Regions from separate parts of the Acinetobacter sp. CAU_H_78 genome, predicted to be linked through region 2. Evidence: riboswitches for the same ligand, from Rfam matches in the RefSeq annotation. Region 2 holds a riboswitch; the other holds the start of a gene.

Region 1 (11,342 bases), 430 kb from region 2:
ATCAATCAGTCCACTGAGCTGAGGTCGTAGATCTGTAAGAAACTTTGCGGTTAAAGGTTCTATATTTAAGCTACGTAAATAGGTGGCCCATAGCTGGATATAGCCATTGGAGATTTTGATGTCCTGCATGAGCGCGTCCCTGTCTCCGCTGCGAATGTATATTTTATTTTTCTCTGGCGTAAAATGTATAAAAATTGGCCATATCTGTCAAAACAATTTGTGCAATTCTGAACATACTGTCAGCATCTTCAGAAAAAGAATGAAAGCAGATGAACGCACCTTTAAAATCTTCCGTACAGCCTGTGGTACGCAGTAATCTTGATTTTAAGCTGAGTGAAATTCCGCGTTACTGGTTTGGTGGCGATCCATTCCTGACCCGTATGTTTGATGCGCTCAGCCTGACTTTTCCGGATGGTGAACGTTATTTCATTCAGAGTGTGCGTCTGTTCCGCGACCAGATCAAAGATCCAGATTTACAGAAACGGGTAGCGGATTTTATCCGTCAAGAAGCCCAGCATGGCATTGCCCATGACAAGATGAATAACCTGATGCGGGAACAAGGCATGCCGGTCGATCAGTTTATTCAGCGCTTAAACAAGATGTTTAAATTTGAACTGGAAAGACGTTCACCTCAATATAACATTGCCATGACCGCTGCGGCTGAGCATATGACGGCCCTCATGGCAGAAACTTTCTATTCTTATAAAGACACCTTGAGAGAAGCGCATCCTTATGTACGCGCCCTATTCGCCTGGCATGCGATTGAGGAAATGGAACATCGTGATGTGGCCTTTGATGTCATGCAACAGGTCGGGGATGTACCAGAAAATCTGCGTAAATTTACCCTGGCGTGGACCAGTGCATTGATGATCGGCTTTACCATTTATCGTGCCAATGTGATGTTAAAGCATGACGGATTTACACCTCGCCAACGTCTACAGATGAATATCCGTGGCCTGCCATGGTTCTTTGGCAAAAAAGGCACGCTGACCCGTATGAGTAAACAGTATCGTGACTGGTTTAAAAAAGACTTTCATCCAAGCCAGCATCCGGTGATTGCGCAATATGATATCTGGATAAAGACGCTGGCTGAAACCGGTGATCCCATTCAGGCTGGAGAAGCACTCTGGCAAGCTGCAGAAGATTGAATATAGAAATCAAAAAGCCTTCAGAATCGAAGGCTTTTTTAGGAATTTAAAAGTTAATAAAATAGGTTACCATTTAGCATAGTGCTGTTCTAAAAGTCCATATTCATTGACCAGTACAATATCTTGGCCATCTTGCCGGATAGTACCAGATACTTTCGCTTGCCACTGGCTAAACTGACTGCCGACCAGACGCAGATTCAGATTTTCATAACGGCGCCAGCCTGTGTGTACATTCAGGTTCAAACAGCCATCTAATGACTGGATGTTCCAGCGTTCGTCAGATTCCTGCTGAAACAATACATCCGCCACAGGATAAATTTTGCCATTTACCCACAAACAGTTTTCATTGCCAAAGCTTTCATTGACGCCGGAAGCGAGATTGATCCCGATACGGTTACGATTGGTATCCCAGAAATTACAAGATAGCCAGAACCAGGCAGTTTCAGGACGCAAAAAGCCGCAGGTATCATCCAAAGAGGCGAAGGTGCGCTCATTAAACTGGATGGTTTCACCCTGCTTATTTACGAAATAACCTTCACAACCCAAAGTGGTCAATTTCTGGGTATAGGTCCAGCCATTGATTCCGGTCGGACTGCACATACTCAGCGGATCTGTACCTGCACAAAAAATTCGGGCACTAAGCTTGATTTCACCATATTTGGTCACATGGATATAACGCACCCCATTGGCATGCTGGATATCAATCTGAAAGGGAGATTTGTGAAAATAACTATGATTAAACAATGGCTGTTCATCTAGCACCGTATTGCGCGAGAAGAAATTGATCGCATTCCATTCCTGTACTTCATTGGTGCTATGATTATAGATATAGAAAAAACTGTGCCCGGCCCAAGCAATATCCGCAATCGCAAGGCCAATCGTATAATGCTCGTGTTGAATACTACAGAATTTAAATTTTTTATATTTTAGTTGCTTACGCCATCCCTTGAGTACATCACCATAGGGATTTTTGTACTGGTACGCATTGTAATCAATACTTTTTGGAATTTCCTTGAAACGTCCGTAACGTGGTTGTCCATTTTCCTGAATTAAATCCATTAAGACATTCCATCTCAATCAAAAACTATTTTTGCTTGAAGCTATTATGCCGATTATTGAGATTTGATAAAGAATTTTTTAAAACCGTTCGTCAGCTCTTCCGGCCAATTCTGCTTAAAACAACCCTTTTAATTTTATAGATGAAGAACTGATTTTTTGCTGTTTTATCCAGAACTTGAATAGTTTTTATCCCATTTTTAGCCAGATTGCTTCTTCCTCTTAATCTTTAAAAATTTTCCTACCTATAAAAATAAAAAAATCGTGCTAAATGGCTTCAACACGATTTTTCTTATTCCACCCTACCCCCTTTTAGAAAGGAGGGTTTTTCTCCTCTCTTTGAAAAGAGGGGCTGGGGGAGATTTTACATCTCAACCATTTCCACGCCATCAATACGGGCAACGGTCATCAAATCTTTATCACCACGACCAGAAACGGTGGCAATAATGATTTGATCCTTGTCCATAGTTGGTGCAAGTTTAGTGACATAAGCCATGGCATGTGAACTTTCAAGCGCAGGAATGATCCCTTCGATCTTGGTCAGGTCACGGAAACCTTGTAACGCTTCCTGGTCATTGATTGGCACGTAGTTCACGCGTTCCATATCTTTCAGGAAGCTGTGTTCCGGACCTACACCCGGATAATCCAGACCGGCAGAAATTGAATGCGTTTCAATGATCTGTCCTTCTTTATCAGACATCAGATACGTACGGTTACCATGCAGTACACCGACGTGACCCGCATTCAGTGGTGCAGAGTGCTTGCCAGTTTCGATCCCTAAACCTGCCGCTTCAACACCGTACATTTTCACATCCTGATCGTTCAGGAAAGGATAGAACAAGCCCATTGCATTCGAACCACCACCGACACAAGCAACCAATGCATCTGGAAGACGACCTGCCTGTTCCTGAATCTGACGGCGTGCTTCACGGCCAATAATAGACTGGAAGTCACGAACCAATTGTGGATATGGGTGTGGACCAGCCACCGTACCAATCACATAATAAGTTGAGTCAACGTTAGTAACCCAGTCACGCATCGCTTCGTTCATGGCATCTTTTAATGTTTTAGAGCCACTTTCTACAGGAACAACTGTTGCACCCAGCAGACGCATACGGTAAACGTTCATCGCCTGACGTTTCACGTCTTCGGCACCCATGAACACCACACATTCAAGGCCTAAACGTGCTGCGATGGTTGCCGTTGCAACACCATGCTGGCCTGCACCTGTTTCTGCAATAATACGTTTTTTGCCTGAAAGTTTAGCCAGTAAAGCCTGACCAATCGTGTTATTTACTTTATGCGAGCCAGTATGGTTCAGATCTTCACGCTTCAAGTAAATTTGTGCTCCACCCAACTCTTTTGACCATCGTTCAGCATGATATAAAGGACTAGGACGACCTACATAGTAGGCTAGATCACGGTCGAATTCTGCCAGAAACTGTTCATCATCTTTCATGCGGAAATAAAGCTTTTCCAGATCTTGTAAAGCCGCCATCAGAGTTTCTGACACAAAACGCCCGCCATGGATACCGAAATGTCCACGCTCATCCGGGAATTGGGTATAGTCAATCACGGGCTTGTTGTGATTAGTACTTTGCTGATCCACGATGGACTCCTTGCATAAAGCGTTCTATGAGTTGTTGGTCTTTTATACCTTTTGCGGATTCGACACCACCACTAACATCAACAGCATAAGCCTGTGTGGTGTGAATTGCCTGCTCGATATTGTCCGGGTTTAAGCCCCCAGCCAGGATCAAGGGAATATCTAATTGAGGAAAGGTGCTCCAGTCAAAGCTGTGTCCGGTGCCACCTTTTAAATCAGGATGCCAAGCGTCTAACAGTACTGCGCTGGCCCCTGCTGTCTGATAACGTTGAATTTCAGCAACTACGTCCAGATCAGGTTTGACCTGAATCGCTTTATACCAGCGACGCCCAACCTGCTTTGCGATAACCTGACATTGTTCCGGGCTTTCATCACCATGAAACTGCAGAATATCCAGCGGAACAGTTTTTAAAATATCCTGGATTTTATCTGCCGTACTATTAACAAATAAGCCAACCACTTGAATATAAGCTGGTACTGCTTTGACCAGCACTTCAGCCTGTGCCTGAGTCACGCTACGTGGACTCGGTGGATAGAACACAAATCCAATGGCATCACAGCCGGCATCAGCAACAGCTTGGACATCTTCAACTCGGGTGATTCCACAGATTTTGGCACGGGTTCGCATATAGTGTTGGCTCTGATTTACCAAGATATCAAGTAATCTATAAGATTGGGGTGAATCATTGTAATGCAAATCATCGATCTTGCGTAAAGTTCATACGGATTATTCTTGATCTTGATTGTTTAAGTCATAAGCAAACCTTATACTTGCTACAATTTGCAACGAGTCAAGGCCTTAAGGCTTTAGGGAAGTTGGTGCAAATCCAACACTGCCCCCGCAACGGTAAAAAATGAAAAGCTTGTCTTTATAAATCTTCACGATTTACACCACTGCATCAATATGTGGGAAGGTGGATAAGTAAGTATGTTTCAATACTGCATTTAAGTCCGGATACCTGCTTGTTGTGTTCTTTAACTCAATCATTCACGGGGAGTGAATGTATGGAGCACATCTCATGTCTATTCCATTTCAGCCTGCTGCCTTAGCAGGTTCTATCGCGTTTGCTTTGGGTTTTTCCTCATCAGTTCATGCTGCCGAGCAAAAAGTTGCACAAGCAGCTTTAGATACCATTGTCGTGACCGCCACCCGATCTGAAGAAAAAATTGAAAATGTGCCAGCCCGGATCGCGATTATTGAACCGGCCGTTCTTGAACAATCACCGATTAAGGCCCTTCCGGATTTATTACAAACAGATCCCAGCATAAATGTGGTGCAGTCAGGCGGTTATGGCCAGCAAACTTCTCTATTCTTACGCGGGACCAACTCCAATCAAGCTTTGGTTCTACGTGACGGCGTTCGTTTAAATACAGCAACTACCGGTGCAGCTTCTATTCCATTTCTGGATACCACTGATCTCAAGCAGATTGAAATATTAAAAGGTCCCGCATCCGTGCTGTATGGGACGGATGCGATTGGTGGTGTAGTTCAGTTCGTCACCAAAACACCTAAAAAAACTGCTGCTTTTGTATCTGGCGAGATCGGTGAAAACCAGACTTATAAATCACTGGTTGGTGCAGACCTCGCAGAAGATGGAATCTATGCACAGATTCGGGGCCAGATTTTAGAAACTGATGGCACTCCCGTATTCAACATGAATGACAGCCGTGACTATAGCTATGACCAGAAAGGCTATAGTGCAAAATTCGGTGTTGAAAAAGAGCGTTATGCTGCATCTCTAGATTACAGCCAGAATTCAGGAAATGGCCAATATAGCGACTGGGGGGTCTTTTCCAGCCAGAATTTCAAAAATGAAATCGTCAATTTAAAAGGCCAGATTCATCCTACTGAAACCACGGCCATTCATGCACGTCTCTCCCAGTTTAAGGATGACCTGAATCAGGTCACATCTAACAGCTTTGTGCACAGCACGACACAAGAAGCTGAAATCTATGGCAAATGGTATTTTAGCTCGGCACAGAATGTTTTATTAGGTCTGACCCAGCGTAATACAGATGCCAAGACTCAAGTACTTGATGAAGACATCAATTCAACCGGTTATTACATCCAGCATCAATACCAGAATCATGGTTTCAGTACCCAACTCGGTCTACGTGTTGAAGATAACGAAAAATTTGGTACGCATACGGTGGCACAAGGCGGGCTTCGTTATCAGCTGCTTCCGAATACCAGTATTTATAGCAATATGGGTTCAGCTTTCAAGGCACCGACTTTAAATGATATGTATGCCTTTGGTGGTAATGACCAGCTCAAACCTGAAGAAAGTATTTCTTATGAACTGGGAATTGATCAAAAATTACCGTTCGATATTCTGATTGGCGCATCAGCTTTTCATACTGAAGTCGATCACCTGATCAATTCAACCTGTATTAGCACCTGTGACGGTGACTGGGTCAACACCTTCCCTGTCTATCAAAACCAGAATATTGATGAAGCCAAAATGACAGGCGGTGAATTAACGGCACAATGGAACAAGGATCAATTCTTCATTAATGCCGGTTACACATACGTCAAGACCGAAGATAGCAAACAGAATACCGAGCTGCTGCGTCGTCCGCGTCAGTCTTTGACCTTATCCACAGGTCTACAAAATGCCGATTATGGTTTAAGTGCGGCACTGGTTGCGAAATCGAAAGCCAAGGATTTTGCTCGTGACATTCCAGGCTATGCACGTGTCGACCTGAATGCTTACTGGAATATCAACCCGACAGTGAAGCTCTTTACCAATATTGAAAATGTCGGTGATGTGAAATATAAAACTGTGCATAGTGCGGGCGACCAATACTATATCAATGGTGGGCGTCTGGCTTCCGCTGGTGTCACTTTCAAATACTAGAACCAGCCAGCCAATCTAAATAAATACTTTTGAGGATCATGTCATGCCTATGGCATTATCCTTTTGATATTCAGCATTCAAAATTTTAAGGAATTCAAATGGGCCACCGTTTAAGTAAAATCTATACCCGTACTGGCGATTCCGGCACCACTGGCCTGGGCGATGGTTCACGTGTACCCAAAGATGACTTGCGTATTACCGCACTCGGTGATGTGGACGAGCTAAATGCCATCATTGGGGTTTTACGCGCACAAATCGCGGCAAGCAGCATTCAGGATAAAGCGACCTGGGATAAATCTTTAAGCCTGATCCAGCACTGGCTGTTCGATCTGGGTGGTGAAGTATGTATTCCCGGCTTTAACTTAGTTCAACCAGTCTCGATTGATTTTCTGGAAAATGACATCGACCGTATGAATGAAGCTTTGCCGATGCTGAAAGATTTTATTTTGCCTGCGGGTACTTTAGTTTGCAGTTTCGCCCATCAGGCTCGTGCTGTATGTCGTCGTGCAGAGCGCAGCGTGATGTCGGTTCACTCACGCGACCAGAATATTCAGGCGACCTCCCTGCAGCTATTAAATCGCCTATCTGACTGGTTATTTGTGGCTTCGCGTACCTTACAACGTGCTGAAGGCGGTTCTGAGGTATTATGGCAAAAAAATATCAACGAGACCATTGATCAATAAATCCGCTAAAATGTATTAAATTGCACGGAAAATTCTGCGCCAACGGTATTTGCAACAAAGTGTTTCAGGCGCAGAATATTGCAATACTCCTGTCACAATTCCTCATCATTATGTTTTCATCTTTACTTCTTCAGGTTATCGCAGCATGCGCATAATCGGACATCGCGGTGCGCGTGGGGAAGCGCCTGAAAATACACTAGGCGGTTTTCAATATATTCAGGATATCGGGATTCGCGCAGTCGAATTTGACGTACGCCAGCTTAAAGATAATGCCCTGATCATCATGCATGATGATAACTTTGTACGGACTACCGGTTTGCAAAAGCCCCTCTACGAATGTAGCCGTCAGGATCTCAGTCAATATAATCACGCAGTAAAATGGTCAGAATGGAACAAGGTCGAAGCCACTCCTATGCTGGATCAGACCTTAACCGTGATTCATAACTTTGACCATATTGAAGTCGAAGTCAAAAGTGTAGCGAGCCAGGCCGATGCCGAAAAAATCACGCTTGAGCTTGAACAGCAGTTACAGGGTTATGAGCAGTCAGTTGTGATCACTAGCTTTGATCCTAAAATCCATCAGGCTTTGCAACAGCAAAATTCCAGTTTAAAACGCGGCCTTCTGATTGAAACAGATGTGAAATATCAGGCGATTGATCAAGCCTTGGAACTTGGCTGTTGTCAGATTGGCTGGATGAATGAACTGGCTAGCAAAGATATTATTCAAGCCACACAAGCTGCCGAACTTACCATCAGCGTCTGGACCGTAAATGATGTTAATCGTGCCAAAGAATTACGCGACTGGGGTATTCAGGGTCTCATTACCGATTATCCGAAGTTAATGATGCAACATCTTTAAATAACCCAAAATGCAAGATTCTATATAGATTATTTTTCTTTAAGCCTTGAACAATAATTTAAAGAAGAATGCATGTTTGTAATCTTGTTTAACTTTGGGTTACGGGTTTGCTTACAAATTTATTTCTCAGCAATCTAGTAGAAAAAATGAACATTCATTTGACTCATTTTAAGAAAATAAATTTGATTAAAAGCTTCAAAAATCTCAGTGATTTACTCGGAAATCAGAGCCTGTCTAGCCCGTGAAAATGGTAGTTTTCATCCTACTTATTCTGTTACCGATAAGTACAATACAACCGTACAATAATGCTAGTGATGCCCTAGGGGGCGTGCTAATATGAATGACTTAACCGCTGTTAAAATAAACAATAGCGGCCTCTGCTTTTTGTTATACCTTCCCAGGTTCCAGGAGTGCTGTTGGAGATGAATGCTCCCCTACCTCAAGCCCCAATTAACTGGGTCGCCGTGTTTGCTCTGGTAGTTTTACCCATTGTAGCTGTTATCGCGATTCCGTTATATGCGTATCACCATGATTTTAGCCTTGCCGCTTGGATCAGTATGTTTGTTTTGCTCGGCGTTAGTAGCCTGGGGATTACAGCGGGCTATCATCGTCTTTGGGCACATCGTGCTTATGAAGCGACTTTACCTTTAAAAATCATTTTAATGATCATGGGTACCTTTGCAGTGCAGAACAGTATTCTGTACTGGGGTTCAGGCCACCGTACCCATCACCGTCATGTCGATGACGTGGAAAAAGACCCATATTCAATTAATAACGGCTTCTGGTATGCGCACTTGGGCTGGATGCTGCGTGACTACCCTGCTGCAGAGCCAAACTACAAGAATGCACCAGACCTGCAAAACGACAAAGTCGTTATGTTCCAGCACAAATACTATGTGCCTCTAGTCATTGCAGTACATGCTGCGATTCTATTGCCAATTGGCTGGGCTGTAGGCGATGTCTGGGGTGTATTATTATTGGGTGGTCTGGTTCGTTTGATCCTGAGCCATCACGTGACCTTCTTCATCAACTCACTCTGCCATATGTGGGGTTCACGTCCTTATACGGATGAAAACACTGCACGTGACAACTTCTGGTTAGCGATTGCGACTTGGGGTGAGGGTTATCATAACTATCATCACATCTTCCAGTACGATTATCGTAATGGCGTAAAATGGTGGCAATATGACCCAACTAAATGGTTAATCTGGACTTGCTCTAAACTGGGTCTGGCTAAAAATCTGCGCCGTATTCCAAGCTTTAATATCAAAAAAGCTGAACTGGCAATGAAGTTTAAATATGCTGAGCAGGATCTGGCGGTATATGGTCATAATGTCAATGAAGACATTATCAATGTAAAAAGTAAGATTGCTCAGGAATATGAAGCCTTTACTCAAACATTGAATGACTGGGCCAAACTGAAAGAACAGGAAATTCAGGTGAAAAAGGCTGCTGTGGCAGAAAAGATTCACCAGATGGATGACAAACTTAAAGTTGAATTCCAGCTGGTTGAACAGCGTCTTTCCCATCATCGTGAAACACTGAATCTGTTAGTACGTAATTTGAAAAAAGCGCCTGTCTCTCAATAAGATTTAGATTCTCAAAAAAGCTCCTGAAATCAGGGGCTTTTTTTATTTCTACTCGTCTTACTTATACTTTCCTTTTACAACAGTTTTAAACAAAGATCTTTGTTATATTGCTTCTATTGCCTAAGTATTTTAACTGCCATGTATTTTAATTCCCGATATCAAACTCTCCCTTCTCGCCTTTATCATCATCAGCCCCCACTGCCTTTAAAAGGTGCTAAAGCGGGACATTTTAATGCTGCACTTGCTGAGCAACTGCAATGGTCTGAAGAAGATAAAGCACAATGGGTCGAAATCTGTAGTGGTCAAAAAACCTTTACTGAGTTTGAACCTTTGGCCATGGTTTATGCTGGCCATCAGTTTGGTCAATGGGCGGGTCAATTGGGTGATGGACGTGGTCTACTGATCGCCCAGATTCTGGATAAAGATAACCAGACCATTGACCTGCATTTAAAAGGTGCTGGTGCAACGCCTTATTCACGGATGGGAGATGGTCGTGCAGTCTTACGCTCGGTAATTCGGGAATATCTGGCCGGACATGCCTTAAATGCGCTAGGTGTAGAATCCAGTAATGCGGTTGGTTTTACCTCTTCCGCTCAAGGTGTACAGCGTGAAAAACTGGAACCGGGCGCGATGCTATTACGGACGTCTGACTGTCATATCCGGTTTGGACATTTTGAATGGATCAATCAGTATCAGCCAGACTTGCTGCCTGTATTCACACAAAAATGCATGGAATGGCATTATCCGCAATGTCTGCAAGCAGAACAGCCTATTCTGGCATTTGCTACCCAAGTGATTCAGCGCACGGCAGTGATGATTGCCAAATGGCAACTGGTCGGATTTGCGCATGGTGTCATGAACACCGATAACCTGAATATTACCGGTTCAACGCTAGACTTTGGCCCGTATGGGTTTATGGAGCGGTTCCGTCCCAACTGGATTAATAACCACTCGGATTATCAGGGTCGCTATACTTATCAGCAGCAACCAAGCATCGGCCACTGGAACTTGTGGATGTGGCTGAATAACCTGATTCCATTATGTCCTGAAAACTATGATGAAGAACAATGGAAACAGGATCTGGCCCAATGTCTGGAACATTATGAACCGACCTTCCTGGAACATTATAAGCATGGCCTAAACCAGAAAATGGGCTTACCGAGTTTTCACAAAGACAGCTTTGACTGCGCCATGGCTTTTCTCAGAATCTTGCAAAGCGAGCAACTCGACTATACGCAAAGCTTTATTCGCCTGCAGAATCATGAATATGAAGCAATCAAGGATGATTGTTTGGATCGCCGTCAGTTTGAAGCATTCCTGACTCAATATGAAGCGATCCGCGAACATCAGGATATTGAAGAATTAGATGCCGCCATGCAACTCGTCAATCCACACTATATCCTGCGCAATCACATGGCACAGAAAGCAATTGAACTGGCTGAGCGGGATGACTTTTCCGAAGTCGATCGCCTGTTTAAATTATTGAGTCAGCCTTATTTAAAACAGCCGGATCTGGAACACCCTGAAGATCTAGGGCCATTGC
Region 2 (11,342 bases):
TTGCTTAAAAACAATCGAAATACAAGTGCATTAGCAACTTTGAATAATGGAATATATGGCTTACACATGGCACGTTATGCACAGCCGAGTTTACGATTCATCTTGTTTTTATCGGGCATACTCGGAGCAACAATGATTGCTTCAGGCTTATTTTTATGGAGCTTAAAAAGACAGATAAAAAATAAAAAACAAAGCTTTCATCTTGGTGCATATCTGGTCAACAGACTTAATATGACTGCAACTATAGGTCTTGGTATTGCCGTACTGAGTTATTTCTATATAAACCGCTTAGTGACAGCACCTTACAATTTACCCAATTATGAAATTACTACATTTTTCTCAGTGTGGTTCATTTGCTTTTTAATCGCTTGTTTAATGCCACAGCATCAACTTTGGAAAAGCTTACTCAAGGGCTTCATCATTCTCGCTCTTATACTACCTATCATAAACCTATGCTACTTATTCAATCATCATCTTATTTCTTCATTCTCATCGTATTGGATGTTCTTGAGAGTTGATCTACTCATTCTTCTGTTTGCTTTGTTGGCTATATTTTTACATCAAAAAATAGCACCAATTGCATCAAACCAAGTGACTCAAAATCAGTTTATAAACGGTATACGCTAAATGAAACTTATCATTGGTCTAGGCTTGATCATTTTAGCTATGCTGTTATTTTTTGCAGTGAGCTCAAAGCAGCGTATAAAAACACAACAAAGTCGCTTTGCTGTACTTAGTCAGTATCCCCAGATCTCTAGATTTCTAGGAATACTGCTTTTAGGATTATCCTTGTTTCCACTTTGCTCACATTATGGAAACAGTATTGGTTTTATTTCACTATATCTTTTGATCACGCCTATTCTTTTGATTTTGATATTCATTAAACGTAATTAATGTAATGAATTAAGCTTCTGTATACCAATTTTTCCAAGAACTAGTGCCACGTACTTCAAGTGGTACAGTTGGAATCAATTTTTCTTTTAGAACGTCAGTCTGTCCCACGGCTTTGGCAAGCCGGGCTTTCACAGAATGAATGCATTCTCGATCTCCAAATTCACAGCGGTCTAAGGTAGTCCCCCCACAAGGACCATTCGCCAATCCTTTTGGACAGGTTTCAGGACAGATATATAAAGTATCTCCTAGCCTGCATTGACCACAGCTTTCACAGCCCACAACGCCATGCTTAGAGATAAATTCAGTTTTCAGTAATGCTTTTGCAGCAGGTGTATGCTCCCAAAATGAGGCTTTAAAAATAAAGCGTCCGATACCCTTGGCAATTTTGGACTCAAACAATGCCTCATGCATGAAATGTAGTTGCTGATATTTAATCAACTGACTGGATGTCGGCTGACGGGAGTAATAAGGCAATTCTGGCATGAACTCTTTTCCAGTCTTCACTTGCCATAATGAATTCCAGAGAGCTTCAAGTGCATTCAAATCCAGATGCCGATATTGTTCTATATAGCTTTCCAAAAGCATCTGCTCTTCAGGCTTGTAACAGGCTGAAAGGTGAACTCCGGCAAACCCAAGATGTTTACACATCAGGATCTGTAAAGCACAGCGTAAATGAACCCGATCACTCAACCCATCCTGTTTTTCCTGAGCCAACACCCCTAACATATAGGGTGTAATCACAATACCAGCGACTTTATTTTTCACCATAAAATTGGCACGAGCAAAACTCAGCGGCATAACACAAGCAAGTATTTTTTGTTGGTAATGATGACGATTTAAAAAAGCCTTTACTTGTTTTAAAGCATCCATGTCATACCCTAATTGGGTAATAATAAAATCTGCGCCTGCCTTCATCTTTTTGTGTAGTTTTAGATATTGTGCGTCACGCTCAGCTTCAGCATATTTGAACGGGTTAAAGGCCACACCTAGATGAAATCCACCACGGCGCTTGGCTACCATCACGGCATTCACCGATTCTAGATATCGGGTACGTCCAGATTCATCCCCCCCCATAACTGTGCTCTTTGAGCTTATCGCCTGTCAGCAATAAAAGATTCTTAATATTGGCTGATTTGGCTTGATCTAAAAATAATTCAAAATCCTGAATATCTCGATCTTTCCCAGAAAAATGCAGAACTTTATCGCTCGATTTTGAATAATGCTGACTAGCCTCAAGCGGTGCCATATCATGGTCTGAATGGACACGGTCAGCAATTGCAATAAAAGCTGAGAAACCCGCAATATCTTGTGCTACATGTTGAGTTTTAGATGAAGTCAAATATTCAACTAAAATACAAAATTTATAATGTTCTAAGTGTTGAAAAAAATTAAGCATGTCCCTTGATTAACCAAATATCCTAAAGCTAAAACATTATTTAAAATTCAGGAAAGAACATGTCATTGTAGATAAATACAATTTGAATGTTCTCTCCTGTTCACATTCTTTATTTTCTTTTAGCTGAGCTGATTTTAATTTGACGCCTAAGCGTATTAATTTTTTGCTCAAGTAGCTGAATGATCAGATCAGAACCGCTTATCCAATTGTCATGATCCTGAAATTTCACATCATCTTTTAGAGCCGTTTCTGATTGAGCACCATTTGTATTTTTTCTAGATATCTCGAAACCTAGAATACTACTTTCCGTAGAACGTATTACCTTTAACACACTAAAATCAATTGGGTTATTGGTATTTGTCATTCGACATACTCGACCAATAAACTCTTTATCCTTTAACATCTTTACTCTCAAACCACTGGATAACTTACTTAAAACTTTTAAACATACTGATTAATTTGAATATCTTGCAAAAGGATTAATTAAAGCATTTACAGTTATTACCAAGGCAATAATACGCATACTTTGAATGATCACTTTTACAAGACGTAAATGATGAAATTAAGGCCAGAACTTTTTTGCGACCTTGTTCATTAACTTGATTTTTTCCCATTGGGTATCATAAGAAATTTTGTTGCCCTCCTCAGTTGAAGCAAAACCGCTCTGTAAACACAGCCCTAATTGCTCAATGGGTAAAAATTGAGTTGCGTCATGGATACGCTGTGAAATGTCATCTTCACTTTCCACATACTCTTTTTTCGAAGAGACTAAGCCCAAAAATACTTCTGTTTGTGTGCCTTTGAGTAGCGCAATAGGTTCAAATCCACCTGCCCGATCTGTATCAAATTCCAATAAGTAACGATCGATATTGGTCAACTGTTTGAAAATATATGTAGAGATAAAGTGATAATCTCCTTGATACAACCAGCTCGAACTAAAGTTGCCACGGTCAATATGCAACGATATAAATAAATCTTCTGGTTTATCTTTGAGTGCAAGATTGAGTATTTCTACACCTAGCATTGCTAAGTCATGATCTGACATACCAGAAGTGATTTCAGTTGCTTTATATTCTTCATCACTTAAATAGGCCCAAAACTCATCATTCAGTTGTAAATATCGACAACCTTCTTGATACAGCGCTTGAATTGCATCTTGGTAAGCTTTTCCAATATCTGCAATATAGTCATTGATACGATCTGCATAGAACCGATTGTTTCTTAAGTGTGGAAAAAGCAACATCGTTGGACTGGGTATGCAATATTTAGCAGTTGCAAAACCTTCAATTGCTTTATGTAGATAACGATAATGAATCAGACTTGTGTGTTCTTCTGACCAAGCAATTTTCCCTGTGATACGGATGTCAATCGGTTTACTGATCGCATCTTTATATTTCAATCCATCACGTGTTTTGTAGCGTTCTATGCCTTGTAATTGCTCAAGAAAATCGAAATGCCACCAAGTACGGCGAAAATCACCATCTGTCATGACAGTACAGTCTAGATCAAGCTGAATATCAATGAGATTGTCAATTTCTGCATCTTCAACTTGTCTTAATGTCTCTTCATAAATGACCTGATCGGCAAAATCGTAACGTGCTTTTTTGAGTTTTAATGCTCTCAAAAAACTGCCGATATGTTCTACCTTATTGTTTGCATATTGAGTTTTCGCTTGAGGAGATGTATTACTTTGCATAAATAAACCAAATAAAAAATGACTTCTAAAAAGCACATTTTGTAAAAATAGAATGTCGTTGATGGATATCGCCTCAACGAAAAAAGAGGTCTTTCAAATATTTTGTGACTATGTATGAAAAACCAGACGACGAATCATCTAGCTTCTGGGCGTAGTAGATTCAAAATGGGGAACTATCAGATTAAGTTTGAATGAGTACAGATAACTGTTATGACATATGCGCTTACTCAAGGATCTTCAGGTATAAATGAAGATCCTTGAGATCATCTAGGAAATATTATTTCATTGCATAACGAAGTGTTAGCCAAGCTGTGCGACCCTCTTGACGATAAACATCACCGGTCCAAGAGTTGTTGGTGTAATACTCTTTATCAAACATATTTGCTAATTTAGCTTGTACGCTAAATTCAGGTGTGACTTGGTACGCTACACGCACATCCGCGATTGTAAAACCTGCTAATTTTGCTGTGTTTTGTGGATCTGTATAACGCTTATCTTCCGCATGTACCGAGCCACCGATTGTCCAATCTTCAACTTTATAATCGAGACTCGCATTCAATAATTGTGCAGGTTTAAATGTGAGCTGTTTACCTTTATCAGTTTGATTTTGATTCTCCGGATCTTGGTAGGTATAGTTTACATTCCATGATAAAGCATCAAAATTTTGCCCCAAGCTGAGTTCAATACCTTTAATTTTTGCTTGACCGTTATTTTGGTTGGCAATCAAATTATCAATTTTGTTTACAAAACCAATCAGCTCCCAATCTAATAACTGGGATCCTTTGAATCCAATTTCAATATTTTCAGATTCTTCAGGTTCTAAGTTTGGATTCGCCCAACCAGGATAGTAAAGATCATTAAATGTTGGTGAGCGGAAAGCCGTTCCATAAGACATATAAGCATTATAGTAATCATTAAATTGATAACCTAAAGCAATATTTCCTGTCGTATGCTGTCCAAATTGCTCATTATCATCCGAACGTAAAGCAGCTTGTAAATTTACTGCATTAAATTGACCGATATATTGTGTAAACAAACCAATGTTATTACGTTCTTTTTCATCATAGTCGGTTGAACTGGTTACTTTATCATTTAGATAATCAACACCTGCCACCAAGCTATGATTTTTATTAAATTCAATCGTGTTTAACCATGAAACAGTTTGTTTTTCTGTATCAAACTTACCGGTTGTTTTCTTTGAATCGAAAGTCTCGTACTTATCTTGGCTAATGCCAACATTGAATTTACTTGTCCAAATATCATTTGGAGTAAACGTTAAGCCAGCACCATATACATTCTGTTGAATCTCATTTTCAGGATTCACTCCACCATCATACTCAGCTTCCCCTTGAACATGTAAAGCATTGACTTCGATAGCGAAGAGTTCATTGAATTGATGACCCGCTTTTAAAGATGCAGAAACATTCTTATAGCCATCTTTATCTTCTTCGGTTTTTGACGTAAGAACATCTAGACCTTGCGTTTTTAGGCCAGCTAAACTCGCACTCATCCAGGTATTCTCTTTACGGATATCAACACCCACATTCGCATCATAAGTTTCGTGTGATCCATATTTTAATGATGCGTAAGGTTTAATACCGTCTGCAGTACCTTTACGTGTATAAATTTGAATAACGCCGCCTACAGCTTCAGAACCATACAAACTAGAACGTGGGCCACGAACAACTTCGATACGCTCAATTTGATCAATTGGTAGATGTTCAATTGCTGTTTGACCAGTTGTTGCTGATGCTAGTTTTTGCCCATCAACCATAACCAATACAGCATTGGAGTTTGTACCGCGAATTGAAAGACCCGTTGTCTGACCTAATCCACCTGTATTGACATAACTAATACTAGGAATCGTACGTAATAAATCTTGTAAAGAGCTAAACTGTTTACGTTCAATTTCTTCACGTTCAATCACTGTTACAGCAGCTAACGTATCAGTATTTGCTTGCTCAACCAAGTTAGCAACGACATTAATTTTAGGAAGTTGGAAAACAGTTTTTTCTGCTGCCATTGCCATAGACAATGGAGATAAGACTAACAAACCACCTAAAGCGGTTGTATATATTTGATTCATGGTATACCCCAAAATTTCGCACCGCCCGTGCGAATATAAATGTGAAGCACGCGGACGGATTTTGGGTAAGCAATACCAACTCAATATAATTGAAGTATGCAATCCCTTCTTTAACGCCCGCCGCATTAGTTAGGTTATGCAACAGGCCGGTCTCCGGACTTAAGGGTTAAACCTATTCACCGTTGCGGGGGCAGTGTTAGCTTACACATACGTGTACTAACTTCCCAGTTTCACTTCTCTATGGAAGCACCTGAAGCAGATGCAAAGCCTAAGACTATGTCCTTGCTAAGTCAAACGCTTTCTGATTATTCGTATTACTCTCATAAAGCTAAATTTTCTAAGGAATATAGGAAGTAATAATATTTAAGGTCAACTTAACCTCCATATTGGACTGCTCCCAGTATCCTAGACACGAGACGGCCTCATTTTGAAGCTGCCTCAAAGGCTTCCGGACTCATCCCATCGAGATGCGAATGACGCCTGATTCGATTGTAAAACATCTCGATGTAATCAAATACATCTGCACGAGCCATTTCTCGTGTTTTATAGATCCTCTTTTTAATTCTTTCCTTCTTCAAGCTGCTAAAAAAGGATTCAGCAACAGCATTGTCCCAACAGTTTCCACGACGACTCATACTCGGAACTAAATTATGCTTCTGACAGAATTTCTGCCAGTCTCCGCTACTGTATTGTGAGCCTTGGTCTGAGTGTATGATCACAGGTTCATTGGGTCTGCGTCGCCATACCGCCATTAAAAGTGCATCCAAAACGATATCCTTGGCAAGCGTAGGTTTCATTGACCAACCGATGACTTTTCTCGAATATAAATCGAGAACCACAGCCAGATATAACCAGCCTTGCCAGGTGCGGATGTAGGTAATATCAGTCACCCAAGAGGTATCCGGTGTGTTTACAACAAATTCTCGATTTAAATGGTTAGGTGGCACAATCTGAGGACGACCACGACCATAGCTTTTATGCTTCTTATATCCTCGAACAGCGGCAATACCATTGTGCTTCATGATCTTCAGCACACGATTAGGTCCACAGCTTTCACCTAGCTCTTTAAGATCCAGCGTAATGCGACGATAACCGTAGATGCCATAACTGGCATCATAAGAAGAACGGATGAGCTGTAATAACCGCTTATCTTCAATAGTCCTGCCTGATTCGGGTTCATGCAACCAAGCATAGTAGCCAGCACGAGCAATCTTAAGAACCCGACACATCGTTTTAATCTTAAATTGATGGCTGTATTCCAGGATAAACTGATACTTTACTCGGGCAGGCTTGCAAAGTACCTTGCGGCCTTTTTTAGAATATCCCGTTCCTCTTCAGTTTGTTTGAGCTGACTTTTAAGGCGAAGGATTTCTTTCTTTGCTTCGAGTAGTTCATGTTCATCAGGGTTGTTGCGTAAAGGCTGTACGGCCTTTAGCCATTTATAAATGCTGTGCTGTGATACACCTAAACGTTCTGCCACATCGGTGACAGAATATCCACGTTCAGTAATCAATTTAACAGCTTCATCTTTAAATTCTGGGGTGTATCGTTGTCCACTCATAATGTTCTCTCCTATGCAAAAAGAATAGACGAAATTTGTCTAGGAGAGTGGTGGCAGTCCATATCTAATTAAAAGATGTCTACAAAATTGGTGGCTATTCACTTTCTTAGAAAAGTAGCTAATCCAATTTCTCCCAAAATTTTGACATGTCTTCTCATTCAATTTGAAGAGAAAAGGCTATTTTCCTAGAAAATAGCCTTTTTTATATGCTAATTTAGCTAAGTTAACATTTGATGTTAGTCAATAAAGCATACATAATTGAAATTTCAATACTTATTTATTTAAAATTTATAAGATATTTCAATAGCCTTAAACTCACCTAACAATCTGATTAATGATTAAATTTTACAAAACAATTTCACATTAAAACATATACTTAAGCCCTAATTGAGCTTGTATATCATCAGAATTTTTCGCATTTCCTGCTACATCACCAAACATATTCCATTTAGAGTTGTTTGTTAGATAGTTGAATGTAATGCCATACAAGAAGTAATCCTTGTCGTAAGCAGGTGCTTGGTAGCTCACACCAACAGCATTATCTACGTTTGATACCAAGTTAACATTTGGTAAAGAGCGATCTACCGCATTAGCATATTCACCATAACCACCTAGCGCCAAGTTTTTAGTAACTTGATAGTCGAATCGAACACCTACGTGCAGTTTATTTTCTTTAGCTGTTACATCATCAACAGTAACACCCATTTCACTAGATTCATTAACCTTGTCCAAAGTAACACTGTTAAAGCTTAGTGCAGCATATGGGGATACAGACCATTGATTGTTAATGAAGCTATAACCTACTTCACCGTATACACCATACTTATCTAAATCAGATTTAGCATTGCTTTGCTCTGAATCCACACCGTTTGTTACGCTACGTTTAAATTCAACATCACCAAAACCATATTGAGCATTAGCTGCGAAATACAAGTCTGATGCGGTATTCCATTTACCATAAACACCAAAGGTAGTCAGGTCAGTTTCACTTGTACCATTTGATTCTGAAAACTTAGAGTCATCTTTGTAAGTTGAAACATAAGCACCTAAAATCGCATTATCAGCCACTTGGAAATCTGAACCAGCGGTCAAAGTTGAGATTTCTGAATCAACCTTATCCCATCCTTTAGCTTTTGTAGAAGTCTCCTGATAAGCGCCATTTACCCACGCACCTGTTACACCTTGTTTAGATACTTGGAATGCACGTTGAGCGACTTGTGCATTGGTCATTGCATCGTTGTGCAATAATACAGATGGTGTTTCCGCAAATAACGCCCCCGCATTAGTATTCAAGACAGCTTGTGCTTGCTCAGCAGTCACCGCTTGCTGTACTTTCGCTACATAGCTGGTTAATTCAGTTGATTCACCATTCACAGCTTGCGCATTCGCTTTAGCCATAAGTTGGTTAACTAAATCACCAGAAGCATTAGACAGACCACCGTTCAAAGTACCTGCTACTTTAGCATCTTTTAACTGAACATCTACTGAATAAGTATTAGCATCCTTAGTGGTTTCACCGATTTGAAGGAATGCACTATTAGCAGCAACCGTATTAAAATCACCTGTAATAGAACCTGCTTTAATTACATCATGTTTACCAGCAGTAACCATTTTTTGATCTTGAGCAGTAACTTCTAACGCACCATCTAGATTAGCAGCACCAGTAACAGTTAAATAGTGTTCCAATCCATACACTAATTTTGCTTGTTCATACTGATTGTAGTCACCAGCAATAGTTAAGCGACCCTTTTCCGTTGAAACAGTACCACCATTATCAACAGCACCCACCTCACCAGCACCTGTTAATAAACCTGTGCTGTATACAGACGTTAATGGAGATTTAATACTACCATTCACACGTAATTCACCATCACTTACAACAGTATTACCAGAGAAAGTATTATTGCCACTTAGTACCAATGTACCCTTACCACCTTTTACTAACCCTGCATCACCAGTGATGTTGTTAGAGAAAATAGCTAGACCTGAATCAACTTCTGCATTAAAGGTTTCACCAAAAATTCGGCTGAACATTTCAGGGCCTTTCAAAGCTGAAGCTTGATTAAAATAACCCCAACCAAAAGTTTCATTAAATAATTTCTGGTCTGAACCATCATCAACATAATCAGCAGTAGTCAAAATAGTTTGACGCACTTGGTCGGCTGTCATCCAAGGATATTTAGACCAAATTTGAGCAGCCAATGCAGTAATTTGCGGTGCAGATGCAGATGTACCGACAAAAACAGCATTACCGTTTAAACTTTCGCTATAAACAGGAACTTCAAAGTCAGCAGCCACACACCAACGAGCAGCACCAGCACAAGCATTTGCACCCGTACCATCTTTTGCACGGTAAAGAGCTTTTTTAGTAGAATCCACACCAGTTACAGCTAAAAGCCCCTTCTCAATACCTTCACCCCCAACAAAAGTTGGAAGCAAAGCTTCAATATTAGGCGTAAAAGAACCATCGTTACCTGTTGAGAAAACAATCAATGAACCACCATCTACCAAATTCATTGCATATTTAGTAAGTGTCTTCTGGTATTCAGGTTCAGCAGAACGAGTCCCAAATGAACCATTAAATAATTTCACACCATGCTTATCATGCAGGTCTTGCATAGCAAGGAAAGCGCCTGATGTATAACCTAGACCACCATTTTCATCCGAAGTTCGTGCGCCATAGATTTCGGCAATATCTTTAGCAGCACCTTCAGGAATATATTTGTATTCTGGATCGCCATTTTTCTTAGCAGCAATAACACTTGCAACCAAAGTACCATGATTATTAATACTTAAATCCTGAATATCAATTCCTGCGTTTGTGAGATCGGTAACAGTGATCTCACCTGCTTCATAATCTTCAATATATTGATAAACTTTTTTAACTGCATGCTCTAAGACTTCATTTTTACGAACACCAGAGTCAATAACACCAACTTTTACTTTATTTGCAGATGTATTAGGTTCTGCAACATTAAAGTTTTCTTTTTTATACACGTAACTCTGTTCAGGAGTTGGCTCTTTACCACCTGAACCAGTGCCTGTATCTGAACCAGTACCTGTATCTGAACCAATACCTGTATCTGAACCAGTACCTGTATCTGAACCAGTACCTGTATCTGAACCAGTACCTGTATCTGAACCAGTACCTGTATCTGGATTCTCAACCCCACCCACTGGTGGTGTGGTTACATTTGGACCATTTGATGCAGAATTACCTCCGCCACCACCACAACCAATTAAAATGGAGGTTATTGCTACTGATAAAACCGTTTTTGTAAAGAAATTATTGAACACTCAACACCCCTATTTTTCAATTAAAATAAATATATAATTCTTTAAAACAAATATATAATTCTTTAAAACAAATATATAATTTTAATTATAATTAAAAAAAATCTTAGAACAATTATTCAAAAGTAGAATAAACCTCTTGTGTTAGTCAAAATTTAATCAGTGATAAGCGTTGATTTTTAAATAAATATCAAAGTCTAAAATAGTCAAAAATGATACTTTCGCGAGAGGTCTAATATTCATATAATTTATTTATAAGAAATCATTAAACTATTTTTAAAATTTATAAATATTTTGAATGCATGGCAGAGTAAAACTTGAAGTGCGACATAAACCACCTAATTAATTTAAAGGGTTTATGGAGTATAGGACTTACGCATTGACGGATTCAAAAAAGTAAACCGTACCGGGTTTG

What was found. A riboswitch is a leader RNA that binds a small molecule or an ion and turns the genes downstream of it on or off. The one in region 2 is predicted to bind cobalamin.
Region 1: linked by a shared signal. The riboswitch ahead of AC4MCD_RS11810 (TonB-dependent receptor plug domain-containing protein) and the one ahead of AC4MCD_RS09845 (TonB-dependent receptor domain-containing protein) in region 2 are both predicted to bind cobalamin.

The regions. Positions count from the first base shown of each region.
Region 1 is NZ_CM178652.1:2,475,149-2,486,490, forward strand. It holds gene AC4MCD_RS11785 (helix-turn-helix domain-containing protein) at 1-129, opposite strand, end outside; gene AC4MCD_RS11790 (metal-dependent hydrolase) at 270-1,148, shown strand; gene AC4MCD_RS11795 (DUF2804 domain-containing protein) at 1,215-2,207, opposite strand; gene trpB (tryptophan synthase subunit beta) at 2,569-3,813, opposite strand; gene AC4MCD_RS11805 (phosphoribosylanthranilate isomerase) at 3,794-4,438, opposite strand; cobalamin riboswitch at 4,582-4,791, shown strand; gene AC4MCD_RS11810 (TonB-dependent receptor plug domain-containing protein) at 4,830-6,668, shown strand; gene AC4MCD_RS11815 (cob(I)yrinic acid a,c-diamide adenosyltransferase) at 6,767-7,351, shown strand; gene AC4MCD_RS11820 (glycerophosphodiester phosphodiesterase) at 7,497-8,210, shown strand; gene AC4MCD_RS11825 (acyl-CoA desaturase) at 8,633-9,799, shown strand; gene AC4MCD_RS11830 (protein adenylyltransferase SelO) at 9,938-11,342, shown strand, end outside.
Region 2 is NZ_CM178652.1:2,040,752-2,052,093, forward strand. It holds gene AC4MCD_RS09825 (PepSY-associated TM helix domain-containing protein) at 1-627, shown strand, start outside; partial or broken gene AC4MCD_RS09830 (methylenetetrahydrofolate reductase C-terminal domain-containing protein) at 904-2,290, opposite strand; gene AC4MCD_RS09835 (hypothetical protein) at 2,400-2,693, opposite strand; gene AC4MCD_RS09840 (5-methyltetrahydropteroyltriglutamate--homocysteine S-methyltransferase) at 2,853-3,986, opposite strand; gene AC4MCD_RS09845 (TonB-dependent receptor domain-containing protein) at 4,264-6,072, opposite strand; cobalamin riboswitch at 6,200-6,341, opposite strand; one part of gene AC4MCD_RS09850 (IS3 family transposase) at 6,495-7,375, opposite strand; one part of gene AC4MCD_RS09850 (IS3 family transposase) at 7,375-7,633, opposite strand; gene AC4MCD_RS09855 (S8 family serine peptidase) at 7,997-10,930, opposite strand.